Regions from separate parts of the Caballeronia sp. LZ043 genome, predicted to be linked through region 2. Evidence: predicted binding sites of a transcription regulator. Region 2 holds the regulator's gene; the other holds the start of a gene.
The links. The regulator FliA, encoded in region 2, starts transcription of late flagellar genes. The targets are predictions, from matches to a motif close to CTAAAGTTTNNNNNNNNNNNGCCGNTA.
Positions count from the first base shown of each region.

Region 1 (12,053 bases), 760 kb from region 2:
ACGACCCTGCGCACTGCGGATGCGCGCGAGAATGGTGCGGCGCGCGGCCGATGTATCCATGGTGCCGTCCTCTTTCCTCTGCGATGCTGGGTGAATGCGTGAATGCGTAGATGTGTGAGCCGAATCGATCAGCGACGCGTCGGATTATAGCGAGCGGGGTTTGCGCGCGAACCTCGGCCGGACGGCCTGGGCCGGCGCCGCGAACAAGGCACTCAACAAGGTACGCGTCAGAGTTCGCCCACCGGCTGCTCGATGCCGAACACCTGGCGCAGGTAGGCAAGATAGGCGCGGTCGTCGCACATGTTCTTGCCCGGCGAGTCCGAGAGCTTCGCCACCGGCTGCCCGTTGCAGCGAACCATCTTGATGACGATCTGCAGCGGCTGATAGCCGAGGTCGTTGGTGAGATTCGTGCCGACGCCGAACGCGAGCTGGCAGCGGCCACGGAAACGTTCGTAAAGCTGCAGCACCTTGGGGATATCGAGCGCGTCCGAGAACACGAGGATCTTGGTGCGCGGGTCGCAGCGGTTCTCTTCGTAATGGCGCAGCAGGCGCTCGCCCCAGTCGAAGGGATCGCCCGAGTCGTGCCGCGCGCCGTCGAAGAGCTTGCAGAAGTACATGTCGAAGTCGTTCAGGAACGCCTTCATGCCGTACACGTCCGACAGCGCGATGCCCAGGTCGCCGCGATATTCCTTGGCCCACATCTCGAAGCCGTAGATCTGCGAATCGCGCAGGCGCGGACCCAGCGCCTGGCACGCCTGCAAGTACTCATGCGCCATGGTGCCGAGCGGGCGCTGGCCGTGCTTCATCGCGTAGTAGACGTTGCTCGTGCCGGCGAACTGCGCGCCCAGGCGTTCCTTGAGCGTCAGCACGACTTCCTCGTGCCACTGCTTGGAGAAGCGGCGGCGCGTGCCGTAGTCGGCGATCTTGCAGTCGGAATATTCGGGCGGCGTGGCGAGCAGCTTGATCTTCTCGCGCAGGCGTTCGCGGCCGGTTTCGTATTCGGGCTTGCGCTGGGTGTTGCGGAAGTAGACCTCGTTGACGATCGCGAGCACCGGAATCTCGAAGAGGATGGTATGCAGCCAGGGTCCTTCGATGTCGATATCGATCTCGCCGTTATTCTTCGCCGAGGGCGCGATGCGAATGGACTTCTCGTTCAGATGGAACAGCGCGAGGAAGTCGATGAAGTCGCTCTTGATGAAGCGCATGCGCCGCAGATAGTCGAGTTCTTCTTCCTTGAAGCGCAGATTGCAGAGCTGACGGACTTCGTCGCGAATTTCGTCGATGTACGGCGTGAGATCGACATTCGGCGTGCGGCAGCGAAAGCGATACTCGGCGTGCGCGGCCGGAAAATGATGCAGCACGACCTGCATCATCGTGAATTTATAGAGGTCGGTGTCGAGCAGCGAAGTGATGATCATGGTTCTGGCTGAAACATCCACGCGAAAAGACGACGCACCGGTTCGAGCCGCCTGCCCCGCTGGCCCGATGCTGTCTCGATGTGCATTGATGGCGGCCGGGCTTGCGTCAAACAGACTCTGACCCGATTACGCCCCGCAGGTCATGTTACCCGAATGTGCGCGCCGGCATGGGGCATGGACGCCCTTTCAAGCCCGCTGCAAAGGCTTCCCGTACCGCATATACCCACATCACGAATCGATATAAGGCAGGCGTTGCGGGCGCTCGCGTCCGTTTTTCCTATTACGCTACAATACGCGTTTCCGCAAGCGCACCTCCCGGCCCATGCAGCCGCCCAGGGCGCAGCCCCCACGAATTCCGCATGCAGGAGCCTGAATGACTCACGTTGTGACCGAAAGCTGCATCAAGTGCAAGTTCACCGATTGCGTGGACGTGTGCCCGGTGGATTGCTTCCGCGAAGGTCCCAACTTTCTCGCGATCGATCCGGACGAGTGCATCGACTGCGCCGTGTGCGTCGCCGAATGCCCGGTCAACGCGATCTACGCCGAAGAAGATGTACCCGGGGATCAGCAGCACTTCACTGAACTGAACGCCGATCTCGCCCGCAACTGGCCGAGCATCACCAAGACCAAGGCGCCGTTGCCGGAGTCGGACGAGTTCAAGGACGTCAAGGACAAGCTGAATCTGCTCGAGCGCTGATACGTTCAGCGACGTCCGGCATCGCCCGGCGTTTCGTGTGAGATTCGCGCCCCTTCTTCAGGTAATCGAATGAAGATTGGGCGTTGACAGCAAAGCACCACCCCCCTATAATTTCGCTTCTCTGCTGTAGATGTTCCCCGATAGCTCAGTCGGTAGAGCGCCGGACTGTTAATCCGTAGGTCCCTGGTTCGAGCCCAGGTCGGGGAGCCAAGAGCTTCAACACGAAGTTTCTTCAAAAGCTCCAGCAAGCGTTGTTCAAAACCCAGTCTCTTGGCTGGGTTTTTCATCTCAGCTTCAGATGTTGTCAGTTGTTCCCCGATAGCTCAGTCGGTAGAGCGCCGGACTGTTAATCCGTAGGTCCCTGGTTCGAGCCCAGGTCGGGGAGCCAAAAAGGCTTCATCGCAGGATCCAGCAAAAGCCCAGTCTTTCGACCGGGCTTTTTGTTTTTGCGCGCCGGTTCTCTCCCCGCTACGCGTCGTCACCGTCCAAGCGGAGTTCGTTTAACCGTTTGTATAATCTACCGGGTCGATCGATGAATTCGATAGTCGACAAGGAGAGAAACGATGCGCTGGGTCATCCTGTTGATCTTCATCGTCTGCGCGGCCTACACGCACTGGCGCGGCAAGGTTCGCCACGGTTTCTTCCGGCAGCTCTCCGATCATTCGACCTTCATGTCGCCGGTGAACGGCTTCGTCTATCTGTTCTCGCGCGTACCGTCCACGCCGTATCTCCACACTTCCCTCTTTCCCGAACTCGCGCCGCTCAAGACGCACTGGCAAACCATCCGCGCCGAAGCCATGGCGCTGCACGAAGCCAGCAAGATTCAGGCGGCGGCCCATTACAACGACATCGGTTTCAATTCATTCTTCCGACGCGGCTGGCGGCGCTTCTATCTCAAATGGTATGACCGCCCTCATCCGTCGGCCGTGGTGCCGTGCCCGCAGACGCTCGCGATCCTGCAAGGCATTCCCACCGTCAAGGCGGCGATGTTTGCGATGCTGCCGCCCGGCGGCACGCTGACGCTGCATCGCGATCCCTACGCGGGTTCGCTGCGCTATCACCTGGGCCTCGTCACGCCGAACAGCGACGGCTGCGCGATCGTCGTCGATGGCGAGCGCTATGCGTGGCGTGACGGCGAGGAAGTCGTGTTCGACGAAACCTTTCTGCACTGGGCGGAGAACAAGACCGACGTGGAGCGCATCATCCTGTTCTGCGACATCGAACGGCCGATGAAATACCGCTGGGCGCAGGCGGTCAATCACGTGGTCGGCGGCTTCCTGATGCGCGCGGCGGCGTCGCCGAACGAAGTCGGCGACCGCACCGGCGGCTTGAATCACGCGTTCAAGTATCTCTATTCGATCCGGCTCGTCGGCAAGCGCCTGAAGGCGTGGAACCGGACCGTGTACTACATCGTCAAGTGGCTGCTGTTCGGCGGCATCGCAGTGGCGATCTTCTGGCGTTACTGACGCTCCACACAAGCCGCTTCACGCGAGCCACACCAGCGTGAGCGAGCGCACGCCCTGCGCGCCGCGAATCAGCACGCCCTCGATATCCGCCGTCGCCGACGGCCCGGTCACCAGCACCGCATAGCGCGCCGTCCTGAAGTCATCGCGCCGGTAGACCTGCTGCAAGCCTTCGACGAGCTGCGCCGGATCGAGCAGCACGACGAGATGCTGGGCCAGATAGCCGATCGAGTTCACGACATACTCCTGCTCGCTGAACCACACCGAGCCGGTTTCCGCGACACCGAAGCGCCCCCTGACGACCGCGACATCGACGTCCTGGAGCGACGCCGGCACCGTGTCCGCTGCGAGCGGCCGGTTGCCCGCGACACCCGGCACGGCCGAGGCGATCACCTTCGCTTCCGCAAAGCGCGCGGCGATCAGCGCATTCACGTCCTGCACACTCGATGCCTCGACACAAGTGCCGCCCATCGCGGCAAGCGCCGTGCTGAAGCGCTCCTTCAGGTCGCCCGGCGGCGCCGCAAACAGCGGCACCTCCGGCCGCGGACGCGCGGCGGGCTGCGCCGCGCGGATCTTCGAGAGAAAGGCTTCACGACTCGTCATTTGGCCGGCTTCCGGTTTTTCCTGTACCACTCGTGAAAGGTCTCGGCGGGCGCCTCGGGCAGTTCGCGCTGGCGTCCCCAGATGTTGAGCGGGTTGTAGAGCACGAAGTTGGGCAGACGCTTGAGCGCGCCGCCCAGCGATGCCACGCTCGCGCGATACAGCGTCGGGCTCGCCAGCAGCCGCCCCGCCATCTTGAGCACTTCCTGCTTGACGAAGGGCACCTCGTGCTTTTCAGCGATCACCTCGCGCCACTTGTAGATCTGCTCGTGGATGTTCACCTTCACCGGACACACGTTGGTGCAGCTGCCGTTCATCGTCGAGGCGAACGGCAGCGCGCTGTAGCGCTTCAGGTCGTGGGTCGGATTGATGATCGCGCCGATCGGTCCGGAATACGTGCCGCCGTACGACAGCCCGCCGCTCCTTCGATACACCGGGCACGTGTTCATGCACGCGCCGCAGCGGATGCACTTGAGCGAAAACCAGAAGTCGTCCATCGCCAGGCGCTCGGAGCGGCCGTTGTCGACGAGGATGAAGTGCATCTCCGTGCCCGGCCGCGGCTGGCGGAAATGCGAGGTGTATTGCGTGATCGGCGAGCCGAGCGCGCTGCGCGACAACATGCGCACGAACACGCCGAGATCCACGATGGTCGGAATGATCTTCTCGATGCCGATCGATGCGATATGCAGCGGCGGCACGTTCGCCGACAGGTCCGCGTTGCCCTCGTTCGTACACACGACGACCGTGCCCGTCTCCGCGACCGCGAAGTTGCAGCCGGTCATGCCGGCGGTCTTCTCGCGCACGAAGTACGGCCGCGTGTTCATGCGCTGGCTTTCCGCGAGATAGTGGATGTCGCTGTTCGCGGGATCGGTGCCGATGGTGCGCCCGAACAGTTCCGCCACGTCCGCGCGCAACTTGTGGACGGCCGGCACCACCATGTGGCTCGGATCCTGGTGATCGAGCTGCTGGATGCGCTCGCCGAGGTCCGTCTCCATCACCGTGATGCCGCGCGGCTCGAGATAGTCGCGCATGTAGCATTCGTCGGTGAGCATCGACTTGCTCTTCACGAGGGCGGTCATGCCGCGCTCGCTCATCAGCTGGTAGACGAGCTCGTTGTGTTCCTGCGCGTTCGCCGCGAAATGCACGGTCACGCCGTTCTTCTCGGCCTGATCGGCGAACTGCGCGAGGTAGTCCGCGAGATGCGACAGCGTGTGTTCCTTGATGCCCGACGCCAGATCGCGCATCGTTTCCCATTCGGCGATGCCGTGCGCCTGCGCATCGCGCTTGGTGCGCAAGTCCCACAGGCGCTTGTCATGGAACGCGACGTGATCCGGTTTCTGCAGGAACGCGCTGGCTGCCTTCGCGTGATCGATACGGATGGTCTTGCTCATGCGCGCGCTCCGTTCAGCACCTGCGCGATATGGATGAACTTCGCCTCTACTTTCATGCGTTCCGCGCAGCCCTGCTGGTGCATCAGGCACGACATGTCGCCCGACACGATGTACTCCGCGCCCGCGCCGACGTGATCGCTCACCTTGTCCTGCCCCATGCGCACGGAGACGGCCGCCTCGGTCACGGAGAAGGTGCCGCCGAAGCCGCAGCATTCGTCGGGACGCGCGGGCGTGACGAACTCGATGCCCTTCACGCCTTCCAGCAACGCGCGCGGCTTCGAGTACGGCGTGCCCGCGACTTCGGAATTCGACGTCTCTCGCAGATGCCGCACCGCGCTGCAACTGTTGTGCAGCCCGACGCGGTGTGGAAACTCGGCCCACGGAAACTCGCGCACGCCGAGCACGTCGTGAAGGAACTCGACCAGTTCGAACGTGCTGCGCCGCACCTTCTGCACCGCGCTGGTCTGCTCGATCGCGGTGAAGTGCTCGCGCACGTGATGCGTGCAGCTCGCCGACGGCCCCACCACGTAGTCACAGTCGGCGAAATTGCGCGCGAACACGCGTTCCGCGCCGGCGGCGTCCTTGTGTGCGCCGCTGTTGGCCATCGGCTGGCCGCAACAGGTCTGGTCCTGCGGATAGTCGACATCGAGCCCGAGCCGTTCGAGCAGTTCCAGCGTGGCGATACCGACTTGCGGATAGAAGGCGTCGATGAAACAAGGCACGAAGAGGGCGACTTTCATGAGGACCGATGGCGGATATCGATTGCGGGAACGGGGACGAGTCTTTTTGGTAAGCTTGGTCTGACCAAGACTTTAAAGAGATGCGTGTTTCGTGTCAAACTCGGGCACCTCCGAGTTTTCCACGTCCCGTCTGCATCAATCGATGACCTTCCAGCCCGTCCAATCGCATTCCTACGCCCGCGTGCGCATCTCGGACGTCGTGTCCGGACAGATTCGCGAGTTGATCTCGAACGGCACGTTGCTGCCCGGCCAGCGCCTGCCCGCCGAACGCGACCTCGCCGAACAGCTGAACGTGTCGCGTCCGTCGCTGCGCGAGGCGCTGATCCGGCTGGAATCCGATGGCTTCATCCGCGCGGCGGGGCGCGGAGGTTTCGTCGTATCGGATGTGACGGCGCCGCTGGTGTCGCGCCCGCTTGCCGCGTTGCTCGATCAGCAGCCGGACGCGAGCGCCGACGTGCTGGAACTGCGTCACGGGCTGGAGACCCTGTCCACGGCCTACGCCGCCGAGCGCGCCACCGAGGCCGATCTGGCGCGTATCGCCGCCGCGTTCGGTGCGCTCGAGGCCGCGGTGGCCAGCAAGAGCACGCGCATCGCGGAGAAGGACGCGGCCTTCCATCTGGCCATCGCCGATGCCACGCACAACGTCGCGCTGACGCACGTCATGCATGGGTTGAACGAGCTGGTGCGCGAATCGATGCTGACGTCGCATCGGCTGGTCGACTACGACGACGAAGTCGAGGCCAACCTGATGGCGCAGCATCGCGCGATGTTCGATGCGATCGTCTCGCGCAACCCTTCACGGGCGCGGGAATGCGCAGGCGAGCATCTGGACTATGTGCGGACGCTTTATCGCGATCGTCCGGCGCGCAAGCGGGCTTAAGCGTAATGATTACGTAAGCTCGAGATAGGACATGACCTACAAAGCTTTCGGACTTGCACGGCTAACGTGCATGCGCCGCCTTCGCGATACTGGAACCGTCAAAAACAAACACGCGAAGGAGGACAACATGCCTTACTTGCTCGGATGGCTGCTCGGCGTGCCGGTGGTGGTTCTGGTGATTCTCTACCTGATCTTCCATTGAACGGACCCGATGTGCGACACATCGAAAGAACCCAGGGGCGTCGATACAATACGACGCCCCTCTTCTTTTCCGGATGATGTCGATGAAGCGTCCCGTCCTCGCTTTCGCACTGCTGGCCTCCTTCTACGGCGCGGGACTCGCGCATGCCGAGGAAATCGCCAGCGTCAATACCAACTTCCGTTTCACAGGCTCTGACCGCGTCACCGTCGATGCCTACGACGACCCGCTCGTGCAAGGCGTGACCTGCTACGTTTCGCGGGCGCGCACGGGAGGCGTGAAGGGCACGCTGGGCATCGCGGAAGATCCGACCGAAGCGTCGATCGCATGTCGCCAAGTCGGCCCGATCAGATTCTCCCAGCCGCTCAAGCAGAAGACCGACGTCTTCTCGGCGGGCATGTCGTTCATCTTCAAAACCCTGCACGTGGTGCGCGTGGTCGATACGAAGCGCAACACGCTCGTCTATCTCACTTACAGCGACCGCATCGCGACCGGCAGTCCGAAGAACAGCGTAACCGCCGTGCCGGTGCCGGAAGGCACGACCATACCGGTGAAGTGACAACGTTATAGACTGACGGTTTCCCTCCTTTACCCGCCCTTACGCCATGAACGCCGCCCATTTCCGCGATGCCGCACGCTACTGGCGCTCGCCGCTCGTGCCGGACGCGGACATGGTGACCGCGGAATACTACGACCACGAATTCACGCCGCACTGGCACGACGCCTACACGGTGCCGGTGATCGAGGCCGGCGCGGAATGCTTCGACTATCGCGGCGCGCACCACGTGGCGGAAACCGGTTCGGTGCCTGTGATCAATCCGGGCGAAGTGCATACGGGCGCGCGGGCAGTCGATGTCGGCTGGCGTTATCGCGTGTTCTATTTGCCGGTGCCGTTCGTCGAGGACCTGGCGCACGATCTGTGCGGACAGCGCGCCGTCGCGCCCCGGTTTCCGGATCACATCATCCGCGACGCCGATCTCGCGCGCCGCCTCGTGCATGCGCATCGCCTGCTGGAGCGCGGCGCGGATCCGCTCGAGGCCGAACTGGCTCTCGTCGATGCCGTCACCACGCTGGTCGGCCGGCACGCGCTGGAACATGTGGGGGCGCCGTCGCTCGCCGCCGACGCGCAGCGCGTCGAAACCATGAAGTCGCGTCTCGCCGACGACCTGCTCGAACCCGTCACGCTCGCCGAACTGGCGCGCACGGTGGGCCTGTCGACCTTTCACGCCGCCCGTCTGTTCGCGCGCACGACCGGTCTCGCGCCGCACGCCTGGCGCAACCAGATGCGTATCGTGCGGGCGCTGCCCGCGCTGCGGTCGGGCGCGTCGGTCACCGACGTCGCAGCCGCCAGCGGCTTCACCGACCAGAGTCACTTCACGCGCCACTTCAAGCGCGCGTTCGGTGTGCCGCCGGGCCGCTGGCGCTGAGCGTCCGGCAACCAGCCACAGCGGAAGCGCCGGCAAGCGCAAGAACGTACAAGCCATCCGGACACCGCGTTGCGTATCCTCGCTGCCACAGGAGGAAATCTTGAAGGCAACATCCGCACAATCGTCCGCCATGCAGTCCGCACGGCACGCTACTCGACCATCCACGCCGCCATCCGGCCAGGCACTGCGCGAATTCGCCGCCGGCGCCCGCGACACCCTTCCAATGATGATCGGCGCCGCGCCCTTCGGCGTGATCTTCGGCACGCTCGTCACGGCCAGCCCGCTCTCGCTGTGGCACGGGCAGCTGATGTCGCTCGCCGTGTTCGCCGGATCGGCGCAATTCATCGCGGTCGGGTTGATCGCGTCGCATGCGAGCTTCGCCGTCATCTGGGCGACGACGCTCGTCGTCAATCTCCGTCATGTGCTCTATTCCGCGACGCTTGCGCCGTATGTCGCGCATCTGCCGCAACGCTGGCGCTGGGCGCTCGCCGCCGTGCTCACCGACGAAGTCTTCGCCGTCGCCTACGCGCACTATCAGAAGCGCAATCCCGGTGAGATCGGACCGCACTATTTCTTCGGCTCCGGCGTCGCGATGTATCTGAACTGGCAGGCGTGGACGCTCATCGGCCTGCTGTTCGGCGCGGCGTTTCCCGGCCTCAAGTCGCTCGGACTCGACTTCGCGATGGTCGCCACCTTTATCGCGATCATCGTGCCGCAGCTCGTCGCGGTGCGTTTCGTCGCGGCGGCGCTGGCCTCGGGCGTGCTGTCGTTCGCGTGGCAGGACTGGCCGTACAAGCTGGGCCTGCTCGCGGCGGTGCTCGTGGGCGTGGCGGTCGGCATGATGCTCACGCTGCGGGACCAGCGCGTGCAACGCAAGCAAGCTTCGAGGGAGCACGCGCAATGAATGCGGCCTCGAACTACGTGCTGCTCATTCTCGGCATGGCCGTGGTCACCTTCACGATCCGCGCCGCGGTGTTCGTGCTCGGCGAGCGCCTGCCCTTCCCGCCCATTGTGCGCACCGCGCTTTCGTTCGTGCCCGTGACGGTGCTGACCGCCATCATCGTGCCAATGACGGTTTCGCCGCACGGCGCCGGCGCCGAGATCACCTGGCGCAATCCGCAGCTGGTGGCGGCGCTCGTGGCGGTCATCGTATGCGTGCTGAGCAAACGGCCGCTGTTGACGATTGCGGTGTCTCTGATCGTGTTCTTCGTCTGGCAACTGCTGGTGTTGCGCTAACATTTTCCCTCCATCGGCCGGCAAATCGCTTTCAAAAAGCGTGAAAAAAGCCTCAAGTTCCCGGAACCCGCGCCGATATCAGAAGCGAATGGCCTCCGCCCACAGAAGCGGGGCCACCAGCATCACCCGCTTCCGGCGCATCCGGAAGCGGAACCGGGAACCAACATGCGTCAAATCACCCTTTCGCTCCGCGAAGAGACGATCGCTTCCTTGCAGCGCGACTTCGACGCCTTCCTGCGTCTGTCGCTGAAGCTGGATCCGCAGTTCGTCACACCGTCGTTCGAAGACTTCCTGCGGGCGATCCTGCTCGACAACCACACGCCGCTCACCGAGCAGGCCGTGCAGCGCATGCTCTCGCACGGCCAGTACGCGTGGGCCAAGCGCGCGCTCGACAAGGAGTTTCCGGATGTCGTCGAGATCCTGATCCGCCAAGCGGCCGAACATGGCTTCGCGTTCGCGATTCGCGCCGACTGGACCGCGGAAGATCTCGTCAAGGCGTCGCGCGAATGGGCGGCGGCCATCGTCACCGAAGCCAAGGGCGACGTGTCGCAAGTGGACATGCTGGCCTCGCAGATCAAGTCCGCGGCGGCGGACATTCGCGAAGTGGAAGAGAAGATGCAGACGCCCGCATGGCGCCTCGCCGATTCGCTGCGCCAGCGCGTCTACGAAATGAAGATTTCGGTGGAAACGAGCATCGGCTCGACGGCGCGCGAGAAGCTCGGTGAACTGCGCTGCCTGCTGCGGCTCGGCATCGTGTATGGCTCGATCCAGAAACAGGAAGCGCAGCAAGTGCTCGAAATGCTGCGCTCGCTGCGCCCGGAATTGTTTGTCGAAGAGCCTTACGACGGCTACACGCGCTTCGCCGCCTGGCTGCGCAGCATCTTCTCGCCGCCGCGCACGCCGCGCGCCTCGCGCGCGCAGCGCTGATCGCGCGCCCTTCTTACTCCCACATTCCCTTAAGGCGCGCCGCGATATCCAGCTTGGCCTTCGCGGCTGCCGCCAGCCCCGCCGCCGTCGGCGCCGCGGGCGCGACGACCGGCGGCCAGGCCGCCGCCTCGAAATGCGGCAGCAGATGCGGCGGAATGAAGCGCGTACGCTGCGCCCACACGTGGCGGTCGCCGAGATGCGTCTGGTTGTGCACGTAGAAGCGCTGCGGCGTGATGACATGCAGGTCTTCCTTCGCACGCGTCATCGCGACATACAACAGGCGCCGCTCTTCATCGATTTCCTCGTCGCTGCCAGTGCCCAGGTCGGACGGAATGCAGCCGTCCACGCCATTGAGCACGAACACGTTGCGCCATTCCTGGCCCTTGGCCGAATGGATGGTCGAGAGGATCAGATAGTCCTCGTCCAGCAGCGGCACGCCGGATTCGTCGCTGGTCGCGTCGGGCGGATCGAGCGTGAGTTCGGTGAGGAAACGTTCGCGCGTCGGATACGTCGACGCAATGCTCTCCATCTGCAGCACGTCGCCGATACGGATCGCCGCGTCCTCGTGATTGCGTTCGAGATGCGGCTCATACCAGCGGCGGATCATTTCGAACTCGGCCGGCCAGCCCGATTCGCGGCCGCACAGCTTCGCCATCAGCCCGACGAACCGCGGCCAGTCCTCGCTGGCGCGCGCCGGCGCCTGAAAACCGGCAATGGCCTGCGACGCCACCGCCTGCGGCGCGCTCACACTGTCGAGTAGCCGCCCGGCCAGCGCCGGCCCGATGCCCGGCAGCAACTGCGCAACGCGAAAGCCCGCGACGCGGTCACGCGGATTCTCGGCCCAGCGCAGCACGGCGAGCACGTCCTTGACGTGGATCGAATCGAGGAACTTGAGGCCGCCGAACTTCACGAACGGAATGTTGCGCCGCGTGAGCTCGATTTCGAGCGTGGCGCTGTGATGCGCCGCGCGAAACAGCACCGCCTGCGACTTGAGCTTCATGCCGCCTTCGCGCGCCTCCAGCACTTTCTCGACGACATAGCGCGCCTGATCGGCTTCATCGGCGACGCTGACGAC
Region 1 covers NZ_JARUXT010000001.1:1,999,875-2,011,927, forward strand. Annotated here, with positions in the region: gene QCE64_RS09060 (lactate utilization protein C) at 1-60, opposite strand, end outside; gene pncB (nicotinate phosphoribosyltransferase) at 228-1,418, opposite strand; gene fdxA (ferredoxin FdxA) at 1,792-2,115, shown strand; tRNA gene QCE64_RS09075 (tRNA-Asn) at 2,250-2,325, shown strand; tRNA gene QCE64_RS09080 (tRNA-Asn) at 2,428-2,503, shown strand; gene lpxO (lipid A hydroxylase LpxO) at 2,679-3,581, shown strand; gene QCE64_RS09090 (LUD domain-containing protein) at 3,600-4,181, opposite strand; gene QCE64_RS09095 (LUD domain-containing protein) at 4,178-5,569, opposite strand; gene QCE64_RS09100 ((Fe-S)-binding protein) at 5,566-6,309, opposite strand; gene QCE64_RS09105 (FCD domain-containing protein) at 6,452-7,189, shown strand; gene QCE64_RS09110 (hypothetical protein) at 7,221-7,391, shown strand; gene QCE64_RS09115 (CreA family protein) at 7,474-7,947, shown strand; gene QCE64_RS09120 (AraC family transcriptional regulator) at 7,994-8,815, shown strand; gene QCE64_RS09125 (AzlC family ABC transporter permease) at 8,946-9,719, shown strand; gene QCE64_RS09130 (AzlD domain-containing protein) at 9,716-10,051, shown strand; gene QCE64_RS09135 (DUF4088 family protein) at 10,217-10,978, shown strand; gene QCE64_RS09140 (ATP-dependent helicase) at 10,992-12,053, opposite strand, start outside.
Region 1: the regulator FliA is predicted to act here: its motif matches at 10,103-10,129, upstream of QCE64_RS09135 (DUF4088 family protein).

Region 2 (12,053 bases):
ACAAGAAGCGCTTCAACGAAGACGTGCAGACCTACTCGCCGTACGCCTACGACGGCGCCATGGCCATGTTCACCGCCATGAAGGCGGCCAACTCGACGGATCCGGCCAAGTACCTGCCGTTCCTCGCGAAGACCGACATGCAGGGCGTGACGGCGAAGCATCTGGAATACGACACGAAGGGCGATCTGAAGAACGGCGGCATCACGCTGTACAAGGTCGTCGGCGGCAAGTGGACGACGCTGCAGAGCGTGGGCGGCAAGTAAGCACGCCAGCTCTCGCGGTTGATGTTTCGGGTGAAGGCCCCGTGACTCCGGTCACGGGGCTTTTTCCTTTTCGGGACCGCGCATGTTGCCCGTCAGCATCGCCCCGACGAGATTTTTCCTGCGTCCACACACTCATCAGCACAGCCGCAAGGACATGCACGCAGACGCACACTTCCACCGCGACCGCGAGCCAGCTGTGGATCTCCTGCCGCCAGTCTTCGCCCCAGAAGGCATCGAGCCGCATGATCCAGCCGGATAGCGCGAGCGCGAGAATCAGGCACCACAGCGTGCCCGATGAAGCCCCACACGATGCGCGCGGCAACCAGACCCGCCGCGCCATACCCGAGCAGCCGGTGAGTGGAATCGGTCGGACCGAACAGGTTCCAGAGGACGATGCCCGCAACGACCCAGTGCGTGAGCCGCACCCAGAGGTCCCAGACTCTCGTGGGCCGGGTCACGGGCGGAGACATGACGCTTGTTCCACTTCCGATTTCACGACCGCGAGCGTCTTCGTGTCGTCATAGATCTCGACCTTCTTGCCGTTCTTGTCGTGGCCGTAGATCTCGTAGCAGTTGCCATCGACCTTGAACTTGCGGATCTTGCAGCCTTCGGCCTCGAGCCTGGCCTTCGCGTCGCACTCCTTCATCTATTTGCTTTTCGGATGCGCCGTGCAATCCGCCTTCGCGAACGCCGCACCCGACATTCCCATCGCCAGCGACAACGCCAGAATCTTCAGCATGACTTACTCCCGGTGGTTCTGGACGGGCTACTCTAGCGCCACCGGGAGCGCACTGAAAGCAGGCTGAAAGTTTGTCCGCTAACGCTTGCCTTGCTGCCGAATGTGTTCGAGCGTCGCGCCCGGCGTGCTCTGTTCCGCCGGAATGCGGACTTCGATTACGGCTGGCAGGCCGGAACGCTGTGCGCGCTCGAACGCGGGCATGAACTGGCTGGTCGTCTGGACGAGTTCGCCGTGCGCGCCGAACGCCCGCGCGTAGGCGGCGAAGTCGGGGTTGGTGAGTCCGGTTCCATGCACGCGGTTCGGATAGTGCCGTTCCTGATGCATGCGGATGGTCCCGTACTGGCCGTTGTTGACGACGATGAAGATCACCGGCAATTCATATTGCATGGCCGTGGCCAGCTCGTGGCTCGACATCATGAAGCAGCCGTCGCCTGCGAACGCGATCACCGTGCGCTCCGGGTACAGCGACTTCGCGGCGATCGCGGCAGGCACGCCATAGCCCATCGCGCCGCTGGTGGGCGCGACCTGCGAGCGAAACTGCCGGTACGAGTAATGCCGATGCAGCCACGTCGCATAGTTGCCGGCGCCGTTGGTGAGAATGGCGTCGGCGGGAAGGGTCTGGGCAAGCTGGCGCATGATCTCGCCGAGCTGGACATCGCCGAGCATCGGGCGCGGCTCGCGCCAGTCGAGATACGCAGCGTGTGCCGCTTCGTCCTCGCCGGCCCACGCGATGGAAGGCGGCGGCGGCAGCGCGGCCAGCATCGCCGCGATTTCCGGCATGCCCGAGACGATCGGCAAATCGGCGTGGTACACGCGCCCGAGTTCCTCCGCGCCCTGGTGTACGTGGATCAGCGTCTGCCTCGGCTTCGGGATGTCGATCAGCGCGTAACCGCCCGTCGTCGATTCGCCCAAGCGCGGGCCGAGCACGAAGAGCACATCGGCGTCGCGCACGCGCGCGGCGAGCGCCGGGTTGATGCCGAGCCCGACATCGCCGGCATAGTTCGGATGCTCGTTCGACAGCGTGTCCTGATAGCGGAATGCGCAGCCCGCCGGCAACTGCCATTGCTCGACGAAGCGCGCGAAGTCCTGCGTGGCTTCCTCCGTCCAGCCGCTGCCGCCCGCGATCACGAACGGCTTCCGTGCGTTGCCGAGCAGCTCGCGCAGGCGTTCCATCTGCGCCGGCGCGGGCGCGGCCGCCACGCGCTGGTAGCGCGGCAGCGGCGGGATGGCGGCGAGCGTCTCGGTGAGCATGTCTTCCGGCAGCGCGAGCACGACCGGCCCGGGACGCCCGGCCGTCGTGACGTGAAACGCGTGACTCAGGTATTCCGGCACGCGGCGCGGGTCGTCGATCTGCGCGACCCACTTCGCCATCTGCCCGAACATGCGCCGGTAATCGATCTCCTGGAACGCCTCGCGGTCCATGTGATCGCGCGCGCACTGGCCGATGAGCAGCAGCATCGGCGTCGAATCCTGAAACGCGGTGTGCACGCCGATCGACGCGTGCGTCGCGCCGGGCCCGCGCGTGACGATCGCCACGCCCGGACGTCCGGTCAGCTTGCCGACCGCCTCCGCCATGTTCGCCGCGCCGGCCTCGTGGCGGCAGACGATGGTCTGGATGTGCGCGGTTTCGTCGTGCAGCGCGTCGAGCACCGCGAGGAAGCTCTCGCCGGGCACGCAGAACACGCGCTCGACGCCGTGATGAACGAGCGCATCGACGACGAGACGGGCGCCGGTCGTCTGGCTTTCGGGAGCGGCGGACGGAGCAGCGGAAGCAGCGGACGTCATGCGATGAAGTCTCCTTGAAATGTCCGGAAACGCCTCGGTTCGATGCCGGAGAGGTGCCGGACGGTGAGCGACGTGCCCTCCAGCTTACGCGTTCGGCCGCGCCTTCGGCCACACGCCGCCCGGGAACATTTGGCTGCGGCGGGCGCGCCGTGTTCGGGCCCCGAACTGTCCATCAGCCGAAATACCCCTTTTTCCCACCCTTTATCCAGCGATGGACCCAAGGGGAACTTCGCAATAATGGCTTCACTGAAAAGCGGGACCGGCAAGCAGACAGACCGGTTCGCTCGCAACGATCGCCGTATCACACCTCATCGGGGGCAAGTTTGAACATTCGTAAATTCATCGGCGCGAACAGCCGTGACGCACTGCGCCAGGTTCGTGAAACGCTCGGTCCCGATGCCGTGGTGTTGTCGAATCGCACGCTGGACGACGGCTCGGTCGAAATCGTCGCGGTCGCGGACAGCGACATCGCTTCGATCTCGCCCGCCGCGCAGGAGCAGGCGGTGCGTTCGGGCGGCGCGTCGCGCGCGGCGCTGGCCGCGGCGGCGGCAGCGATCCCGGTGAAACAGCAGGCAGCCACGAACCCCTACGTGAACGGCGATGTGTTTTCCTCCGTGTTCGGCGCGAGTGCCGATGACGAAGACGACTTCGCATCCTCCGCCGACGACACGTCCCGCACGATGGCCGACACCAACCCGTGGCTGATCGAGCATGCGAAGCGCCTGGCGCAACAGGCGTCGATGCCGTCGAACCGCCCGCTCACGCCGTCGGCCGCGATTGCGCGCGGCATGGGCGTGCCGGTGACGACGCTGTCGCAGGCGCCGGTCCAGTCGACCGCCCGGTCGACCGAATCCGAAGCCGGCAAGTTTGCGCTGCGTCAGCAGCAGCCGGCCCGGGCCGAAGCGGCGCCGCAGCCGGTCTCACAACCGGTCTCGCAGCCGGCCGTGCAGCAGAAGGTCGAAACGCCCGACTGGGCGCGCGAAGCCGCGCAGGTCGCAGCCCGCCGCGCTGCGCACAAGATCAACACGAGCGCGCCGCACGCTGAAACGCCGGCGCCGGGCGCCGCGCCCGCCACGCCGGAAAGCGTCTTCGAAGGCCTGCCCGCGAATGCGGCGGCGGTCGTGACCGAGGCGATCCGGGCGCGCATGCAGCAGGTCGTCAACGACACGGTGATGAACGAACTCTCGTCGATGCGCGAGATGATGGAAGAGCACTTCGCCGGCCTGATGTGGAGCGAGCGCCAGCGCCGCAACCCGACGGGCGGCGCGCTGACCAAGCGCCTGTTCTCGGCCGGTTTCTCGGCGCAGCTCGTGCGCATGGTGATGGACAACATGCCGGAGATGGAGACTGTCGAAGGCGCGCTCGAATGGGTGCAGCAAGTCCTCGAAAACAACATTCCGGTGATGGACAGCGAAGACGCGCTGATGGAGCGCGGCGGCGTGTTCGCACTGATGGGCCCGACGGGCGTCGGCAAGACGACCACCACGGCGAAGCTTGCGGCGCGCTGCGTGATGCGCTTCGGCGCCAGCAAGGTCGCGCTGCTCACGACCGACAGCTACCGGATCGGCGCGCACGAGCAACTGCGCATCTTCGGCAAGATCCTGGGCGTGTCGGTGCACGCGGTGAAGGACGGCGCCGACCTGCAACTGGCGCTGTCCGAACTGCGTAACAAACATATCGTGCTGATCGACACGATCGGCATGAGCCAGCGCGACCGCATGGTCTCCGACCAGATTGCGATGCTGTGCGGCGCGGGCCATCCGGTGCAGCGCATCCTGCTGCTCAACGCGACGAGCCACGGCGACACGCTGAACGAAGTCGTGCAGGCCTACAAGAGCGCGCCGGACCAGCCGCCGCTCGCGGGCTGCATCCTGACCAAGCTCGATGAAGCCACCAATCTCGGCGGCGTGCTCGACACGGTGATCCGCTACAAGCTGCCGGTGCATTACGTCTCGACCGGACAGAAAGTGCCGGAGAACCTGTACGTCGCGACCAAGCGTTTTCTCATCAAGAGCGCGTTCTGCATTCCGCGCGACGGCTCGCCGTTCGTGCCGAACGAAGAAGAAGTCCCCGCGCTGCTCTCCGCGCTGTCCGCGCGTGCCTCGACCGACATGCATGGGGTGCACTTTGGATAAGTTCGTGCTCGACCAGGCAGAAGGTCTGCGACGGCTCCTCACGCGAGCTGGCTCGCGTGTGGTGGCGGTCGTGGGCGGCCCGGCGGGAATCGGTTGCACGTCGACGGTGGTGAATCTCGGCGCGGCGCTGTCGGTACATGGCAAGGATGTGCTTGTGATCGACGAGCACCGCAACGCGGCGTCGGCCAGCCGACTCACCGGCATCGAGGATGCAGGCGCGGCTGCCGCGGTGATGACGGGCCGCAGCACGCTCGCGGAGGCCGCCGGGCGCACGCCGTTCGGCTTTTCGCTGCTCGCGGCGCCGCGTGATGAACGCATCAGCCATGACGCCGCGCAATGCCGTGCGTTGCTGGACGGTCCGGCGGACATCGTGCTGATCGACGCGCAGCTGGACCGGTATGGCGCGCTCTCGTCGCTCGCGGCGCAGGCGCATGACTTTCTCGTCGTGACGCGGGTGGCCGCGTCGGCGATCACCGAGGCGTATGCGTGCATGAAGCGTCTGCACTACGCCCATGCGATCGGCCAGTTCCGCGTGCTGATCAATCACGTGCAGAACCCGGCCGATGCGGCGGTCGCGTTCGACAACCTGTCGGGCGTCGCAAGCCGGTATCTGGCTGTGTCGCTGGTGCAGGCGGGATATGTGTCCGAGGATGCGCGCGTCGCTCGGGCAAAGGAACTCTCACGCTGCGCTGTCGAAGCATTCCCGGCCACGGCCGCGGCACGCGACTACCGCGCGATTGCGGCGGAGCTCCTGCACTGGCCGATGCGCCCCGCGCCGTATGCGCGTGCGGCGAACGGCCAGGCGGACGCGCGAATTCCGGTTGGCGACTCTGAGCAGGGCGGACGGGAGACGGCGCATCGTGCGGCCGCGCTTCACGAAATGGCCATGAGCAGCACGGCGTCGATGTGATCAAGATAGGTGACCAAGATGTATAACGCCCAAGGCAAACTCTCACAGTCCGAAACGCTGACGAAATATGCACCGCTCGTTCGCCGGCTGGGGCTTCAGCTCGTCGCCAAGATGCCGGCGAGCGTCGATCTCGACGATCTCATCCAGGCCGGCATGATCGGCTTGCTGGACGCGGCCGGCCGCTACAAGGAAGACCAGGGCGCGCAGTTCGAGACGTATGCGAGCCAGCGGATTCGCGGCGCGATGCTCGACGAGCTGCGCGCCAACGACTGGCTGCCGCGCAGCATGCGCAAGACGTCGCGCGAAGTGGAATCGGCGGTGCACAAGGTCGAGCAGAACCTCGGCCGGTCCGCCAGCGAGACCGAGATCGCCGAACACATGAAGATGCCGCTCGACGAATATCAGTCGATGTTGCAGGACCTGCACGGCGCGCAGCTGATCTATTACGAAGACTTCGACCGTTCCGCCGATGACGAGCCGTTCCTCGACCGCTATTGCGTCGACCGTTCGGATCCGCTGTCCGCGCTGATGGACGACAGCCTGCGCGGCGCGCTGATCGAAGCCATCGACCGGCTGCCGGAACGCGAGAAGCTGCTGATGAGCCTGTACTACGAGCGCGGCCTGAACCTGCGCGAGATTGGCGCGGTAATGGAAGTGAGCGAGTCGCGCGTGTGCCAGCTGCACAGCCAGGCCGTGGCGCGTCTGCGCACGAAGCTGCGCGAGCAGGCGTGGACCGGCGCCGAAGCGTAAGTCTGACGTTCGACGCGTGACGCATGAGACGAATGGCCCGCAGCGATGCGGGCCATTTGTTTAGCTGGTTTCGAAATCGTGGGTTTCGGCGAACACGGTCTTGCCGGCGCCCAGACTCTTGGCGCGATACATGGCGCGGTCGGCGGCGCGCAGCACGGTGTTCATGTCGGACGGGCGCGCGATCGTCGCGCCGGACAGCAGGCAGGCGCCGATGCTCGCCGATACCGATACCGCCCGCTCCTGCACCGACGTGATGGCGGCGAGCGCCGAGTGGATGCTGTCGGCCACGGCGAGCACCGCCGAGCGGTCCCGCACCTGATGCGCGAGCACGACGAATTCGTCGCCGCCGAGCCGGGCGATGGTATCGGTCCTGCGCAGGCGCGCCTCGAGTTGATGCGCGAACGATTGCAGCAGCACATCGCCGACGGCGTGTCCGTAGGTGTCGTTCACTTCCTTGAAACCGTCGAGGTCGATCAGCAGCAGGGCGGTGGCGTCATCGGCGTCGTGGCCGTCCTGGCTGGTTGGTGGCGCGGCCATCGCCCGATTGACGATCTTCTCCAGCGCATAGCGATTCGAGAGGCCGGTGAGCGGATCGGTGGACGCCTGGCGCGCGAGATCCAGATTGAGCTTGCCGAGCCGGTCGACGAGCACGCTCAGATACACCGAAGCCCCCAGCACGCTCAATCCCAGGCCGATCGCGGCCGGCAGGTTGGCATGCCACCAAGGTTGCCCGAGGCCGAGCGCGATCACCACGATGAGCGCCGTCGTACAGGACACCGCGAGCGTGCGCTTGCCATACCGGCATCCCGAGCCGATCAGGAACCAGAACATCACCCAGATGAGCGGCAGCGCGCTGGCGCCGCCAGCCGCGAGCGCGAGTCCGAGCAAGGCCTGATCGGCGATGGTCGTGAGCGTCAGGCGCGTTCCGGACATGGCGCTCGCGCGGCTCACGACCAATAGCGTCAGGGCGCCGTAAGACACATAGAGGGCGACGAGCCGCACGACCATCGACGCATCGTGCGACGGGCGCCACAAAGCGAAGAGGCCATACGCGAGCAGCACCGCTGTTCCCATCCAGACACGAAGCGTGGCCTGCTCCCGTTCGGGACTCCGGTGCCCGGACCCGATGAAAGCCTGGATCCGGCGTGCCGGTTGATGCGCCTGCTCCATATGAACCCCTGGCTGGTGATTTCTTGCTGTTATGGTGTGCTGCTGTCTCGTATGTGCGGCCCGGTCGCGGGAGGCGCTGTGAAGGTGTGCATCGGGTTGCACCGTCGCGCGACCCGCTATTCTGCTACTTTTTGCGATCTCGCTGCAGGATCGGTTGGGGCGAATGCGGACTCTTTGACTCTTCCCGGTCTTCCTGCTTACGGCTGATGACAATGCACAACAACGCTTCTTCCCTGCAAGGCGAATGGCTGGCGGTCTGCAACAGTGAGGACGTGCCGGAGGGCGGGGCGCGAGGATTCATCGTCGCGGATGAGCGCATCGTCGTGTGGCGGGACAGTCTCGGCGCGGCGCATGTGTGGCGCGACTACTGTCCGCATCGCGGGGCGCAACTGTCGCTCGGATCGGTATCGCGCGACTGGATCACGTGTCCCTATCACGGCTGGCGGTATGACATCGAGGGGCAGTGTCTGCATATCCCGTCGAATCCCGCACTGCGTCCGCCGAAACGCGCCTGCGCGACGACCTTTGTCAGCGACGAAAAGTACGGCGTGGTCTGGATGTGTTTCGGCGAGCCCGAGTATGCGCTCGATTTTTATCCGGATGCCGATGTGCCCGGCGGGCGTCGCATCAATCTCGCACCGCAGACGGTGAGGTCATCGGCGCCGAGAGTGGTCGAGAATTTTCTCGACATGGCCCATTTCTCTTTCGTGCACGCGGGGATTCTGGGCGAGCAGGCGCATACCGAGGTGCCCGATTACGAAGTCGTTCCGGTCGATGGCGGTCTCGAAGCGCGGCAGTGCCGTTACTGGCAACCAGCCGGCATGCCGGGGCAGGACGACGGCGCGATGATCGACTATGTGTATCGCGTCAGGCGGCCGTTGATTGCGAGCCTCACGAAGATGGCCGCCGGCGGGCAGGGCGCGCTGCACATCATGCTGGTGGCGTCGCCGGTGTCGGAGACGGAAACGCGGGCGTGGCTCGTCTCCGTTCATGAAGACGACTCGACGCACAGCGATCGGGAGCTTTATGACTTCAATATGGAGATCCTGCTGCAGGACACGCCGATCGTCGAATCGCAATGGCCGAAGCGCTTGCCGCTGGAACTCGATGCGGAGTTGCATCAGAAGTGCGACCGGATGTCGGTGGCTTACCGGAGATGGCTGGCGGAACTGGAGTTCGGATGGGGGACGACGGGTGGGGGGTAGCGGGGGGCTTGAGATTGGTGCGCCCGGCTGGGATCGAACCAGCAACCCCTGCCTTCGGAGGGCAGTACTCTATCCATTGAGCTACGGGCGCATCGGCGGTGGGCTGCTTATTTGACAAGGTAACAAGGCAAGCGGCTCAAAGAAAGCCAGCTGCAAGGCCCACGCGAATCCGAGAGGATACCTGTTTTCCATGACTCCGTCCATCGCGCGGCGGTGCAATCTCAATGCCCGCGTGCGCCACAAGCATCACACGATTCGGGTAAACGCCCGTCCGGTCGTGCTGCTGCCCTGTGCCGCCGTCCAAACGTTCCGTCTATAATCGACCGAGCCTTTCCCCACGGCTTGTCTCGGCGCACGGTCTGAGCGCCAAGGCAATGCATGCGGTAGCTGTCACGCTGTCACTGAACCGACTCACACCAAAAAACGGGAGACGAGACAAGCATGAGCGAAGCACCCCACGGAGCCCCGATCAAGACGCCTGGTCAACTCATCGTCGCGATCATTGCGGGATTCGGCATTCCAGTCGCCATCATCATTCTGCTCGCCGTCTATGTGAACAACTCGACGCGCACCGGCGCAGGCACCGATATCGAAGCCTCCGTGAAGGAGCGCATCGCGCCCGCCGCCCAGGTCGATGTCCGCGACGCCAATGCCCCGCGCGTCTACAAAACCGGCGAGGAAGTCTTCAAGGCCGTCTGCTCCGCCTGTCACGCCGCCGGCACCGCCGGCGCGCCCAAGTTCGGCGATGCCGGCGCGTGGGCGCCGCGCATCAGCGAAGGCTACGACACGCTGCTGCACAACGCGCTCAACGGCAAGGGCGCGATGCCCGCCCGCGGCGGCACGAATCCCGACGACTACAGCGACTTCGAAATCGCGCGCGCTGTCGTCTACATGGCAAACAACGGCGGCGCCAAGTTCGCGGAACCCGCGCAACCGGCGCCGGGCGCCGCGGCAAGCGCAGCCGGCGCTGCTTCCGCACCGGCGGCCGCGAGTTCCAACGACAACGCACAGGCCGCAGCCGCCGTCGCCGCGTTGGCGTCGGTACCGCAGGCCGCGCCGGCTCCGGCCGCGGGCGCCCAAAGCGCCGACGCCGCGCAAGCCGGCAAGGCGCTCTACGAGCAGGTCTGCCAGGCGTGTCACGCGGCCGGCGTGCTCGGCGCCCCGAAGTTCGGCGACAAGGCTGCCTGGGCGCCGCGTCTGAAAGAGCCGATGGACACCGTCTACAACTACGCGCTGCACGGCAAGGGCGCGATGCCGCCGAAGGGCGGATCGAATGCGCCGGACGCCGATGTCAAGGCCGCCGTCGACTACATGGTGAACGCGTCGAAGTAAGAGGCCAGGCCGCAAAGCAAAGAACCCTGCGCACGCGAGTGTCGCAGGGTTTTTTTCGAATGCACTGAATGAACCCGACAGCGGCGATCAGCTCTTCTGCAGCATCGCCTTGAGCATCGCCATCCGGTCCTTCGGCGACAGCGGCGCTTCATCGGCAGTCGGCGGCGGCGCGTCGTCGAGCAGCATCTCGGGAATGAAGCGCGACGGTTCGCACACCACCGTCTCCCGCGCCCGCTTGCGTTTCTTGCACCAGTTCAGATGCAGGCTGCGCTGCGCCCGCGTGATCGCGACATACATCAAACGGCGTTCTTCCTCGATGCGCGCATCATCGACGGGCGTGTCTTCGTCCGAGCCGCCGCGATGCGGCATGATGCCTTCCTCGACACCCACCAGGAACACGTGCGGATACTCCAGCCCCTTCGACGCATGCACCGTCGACAGGCGCACCGCATCCGGATCCTCTTCCTTGCCTTCGAGCATCGACATCAGCGCGACGGTCTGGATCAGTCCGAGCAGGTTCTTGCCTTCGTCGGCGAGACCGTCGGCGGTGTCGAAGCCGGTCTGCTCCGTGCCCGGCGCGGCTTCGGGCTTGGTGCCCTTGCGCTTCAGCCATTCGAGGAACTCGAGCACGTTCTGCCACTTCGACTGCGCCTGCCGTTCATCGTAGGCATCGTAGAGATACGACTCGTAGTGAATGGCCTCCATCATGTCATCGAGGACTTCGCTGGCCGGATCGCGCGCGGCGCGGTCGGACAGCCGGCGTATCCACTCGCAGAACGTGCGCAGCGGCTCGACCTGCCGCGCCGACAGACGCGCCTCGATGCCGCCCATGAACACGGCCTCGAACAGCGACACCTTCGCCGCGCCCGCGAACGCCCCGAGCGCTTCGAGCGTCGTGTTGCCGACGCCCCGGCGCGGCGTCGTGATCGCGCGGATGAACGCAGGATCGTCGTCGGGATTCGCGATCAGCCGCAGATACGCGATCAGATCCTTGATCTCGGCCTTGTCGAAGAACGATTGCCCGCCCGACAGCACATACGGAATGCGTTCACGGCGCAGCACCTGTTCGAAGATGCGCGCCTGGAAGTTGCCGCGATAGAGAATCGCGTAATCGCGGAACTGCGTGCGTCGCTCGAACTTGTGCGCCGAGAGCCGGAACACGACGGATTCCGCCTCATGCTCTTCGTCGTTGCAGCCGGTGACGGTGATCGTGTCGCCCATGCCGTGCTCGGACCACAACTTCTTCTCGAACAGTTTCGGATTGTTGGCGATGACGTTGTTCGCCGCGGTCAGGATGCGCACCGTCGAGCGATAGTTCTGCTCCAGCTTGATGACGTGCAGCTTCGGAAAGTCCTTGCCGAGCTGCGCGAGATTCTCGATCGTCGCGCCGCGCCAGCCGTAGATGGCCTGATCGTCGTCGCCCACGGCCGTGAACGCGGCGCGCGGTCCGGCCAGCAGCTTCACCAGTTCGTACTGGCAGGTGTTGGTGTCCTGGTACTCGTCGATCAGCAGGTAGCGCAGACGGTTCTGCCACTTGTCGCGCACCTGCTCGTTCTGCGCGAACAGTTGCGCCGGGCGCAGGATCAGATCGTCGAAATCGAGCGCCTGATAGGCATGCAGCGTGGCCGCGTAGCTGCGATAGACAATCGCTGCCTGATGTTCATCCTCGTTGCTGGCGAGCACCGACGCCTGATCGGGCGACACCATCGCGTTCTTCCACAGCGAGATGATCGATTGGATCTTGCGGATCAGCCCCTTGTCCGT
Region 2 covers NZ_JARUXT010000001.1:2,764,346-2,776,398, reverse strand. Annotated here, with positions in the region: gene QCE64_RS12735 (branched-chain amino acid ABC transporter substrate-binding protein) at 1-263, shown strand, start outside; partial or broken gene QCE64_RS12730 (cytochrome b/b6 domain-containing protein) at 315-733, opposite strand; partial or broken gene QCE64_RS12725 (PepSY domain-containing protein) at 718-1,002, opposite strand; gene QCE64_RS12720 (thiamine pyrophosphate-binding protein) at 1,081-2,787, opposite strand; gene flhF (flagellar biosynthesis protein FlhF) at 3,111-4,922, shown strand; gene QCE64_RS12710 (MinD/ParA family protein) at 4,915-5,832, shown strand; gene QCE64_RS12705 (RNA polymerase sigma factor FliA) at 5,851-6,582, shown strand; gene QCE64_RS12700 (GGDEF domain-containing protein) at 6,643-7,656, opposite strand; gene QCE64_RS12695 (aromatic ring-hydroxylating dioxygenase subunit alpha) at 7,965-8,957, shown strand; tRNA gene QCE64_RS12690 (tRNA-Arg) at 8,973-9,048, opposite strand; gene QCE64_RS12685 (c-type cytochrome) at 9,399-10,289, shown strand; gene QCE64_RS12680 (UvrD-helicase domain-containing protein) at 10,377-12,053, opposite strand, start outside.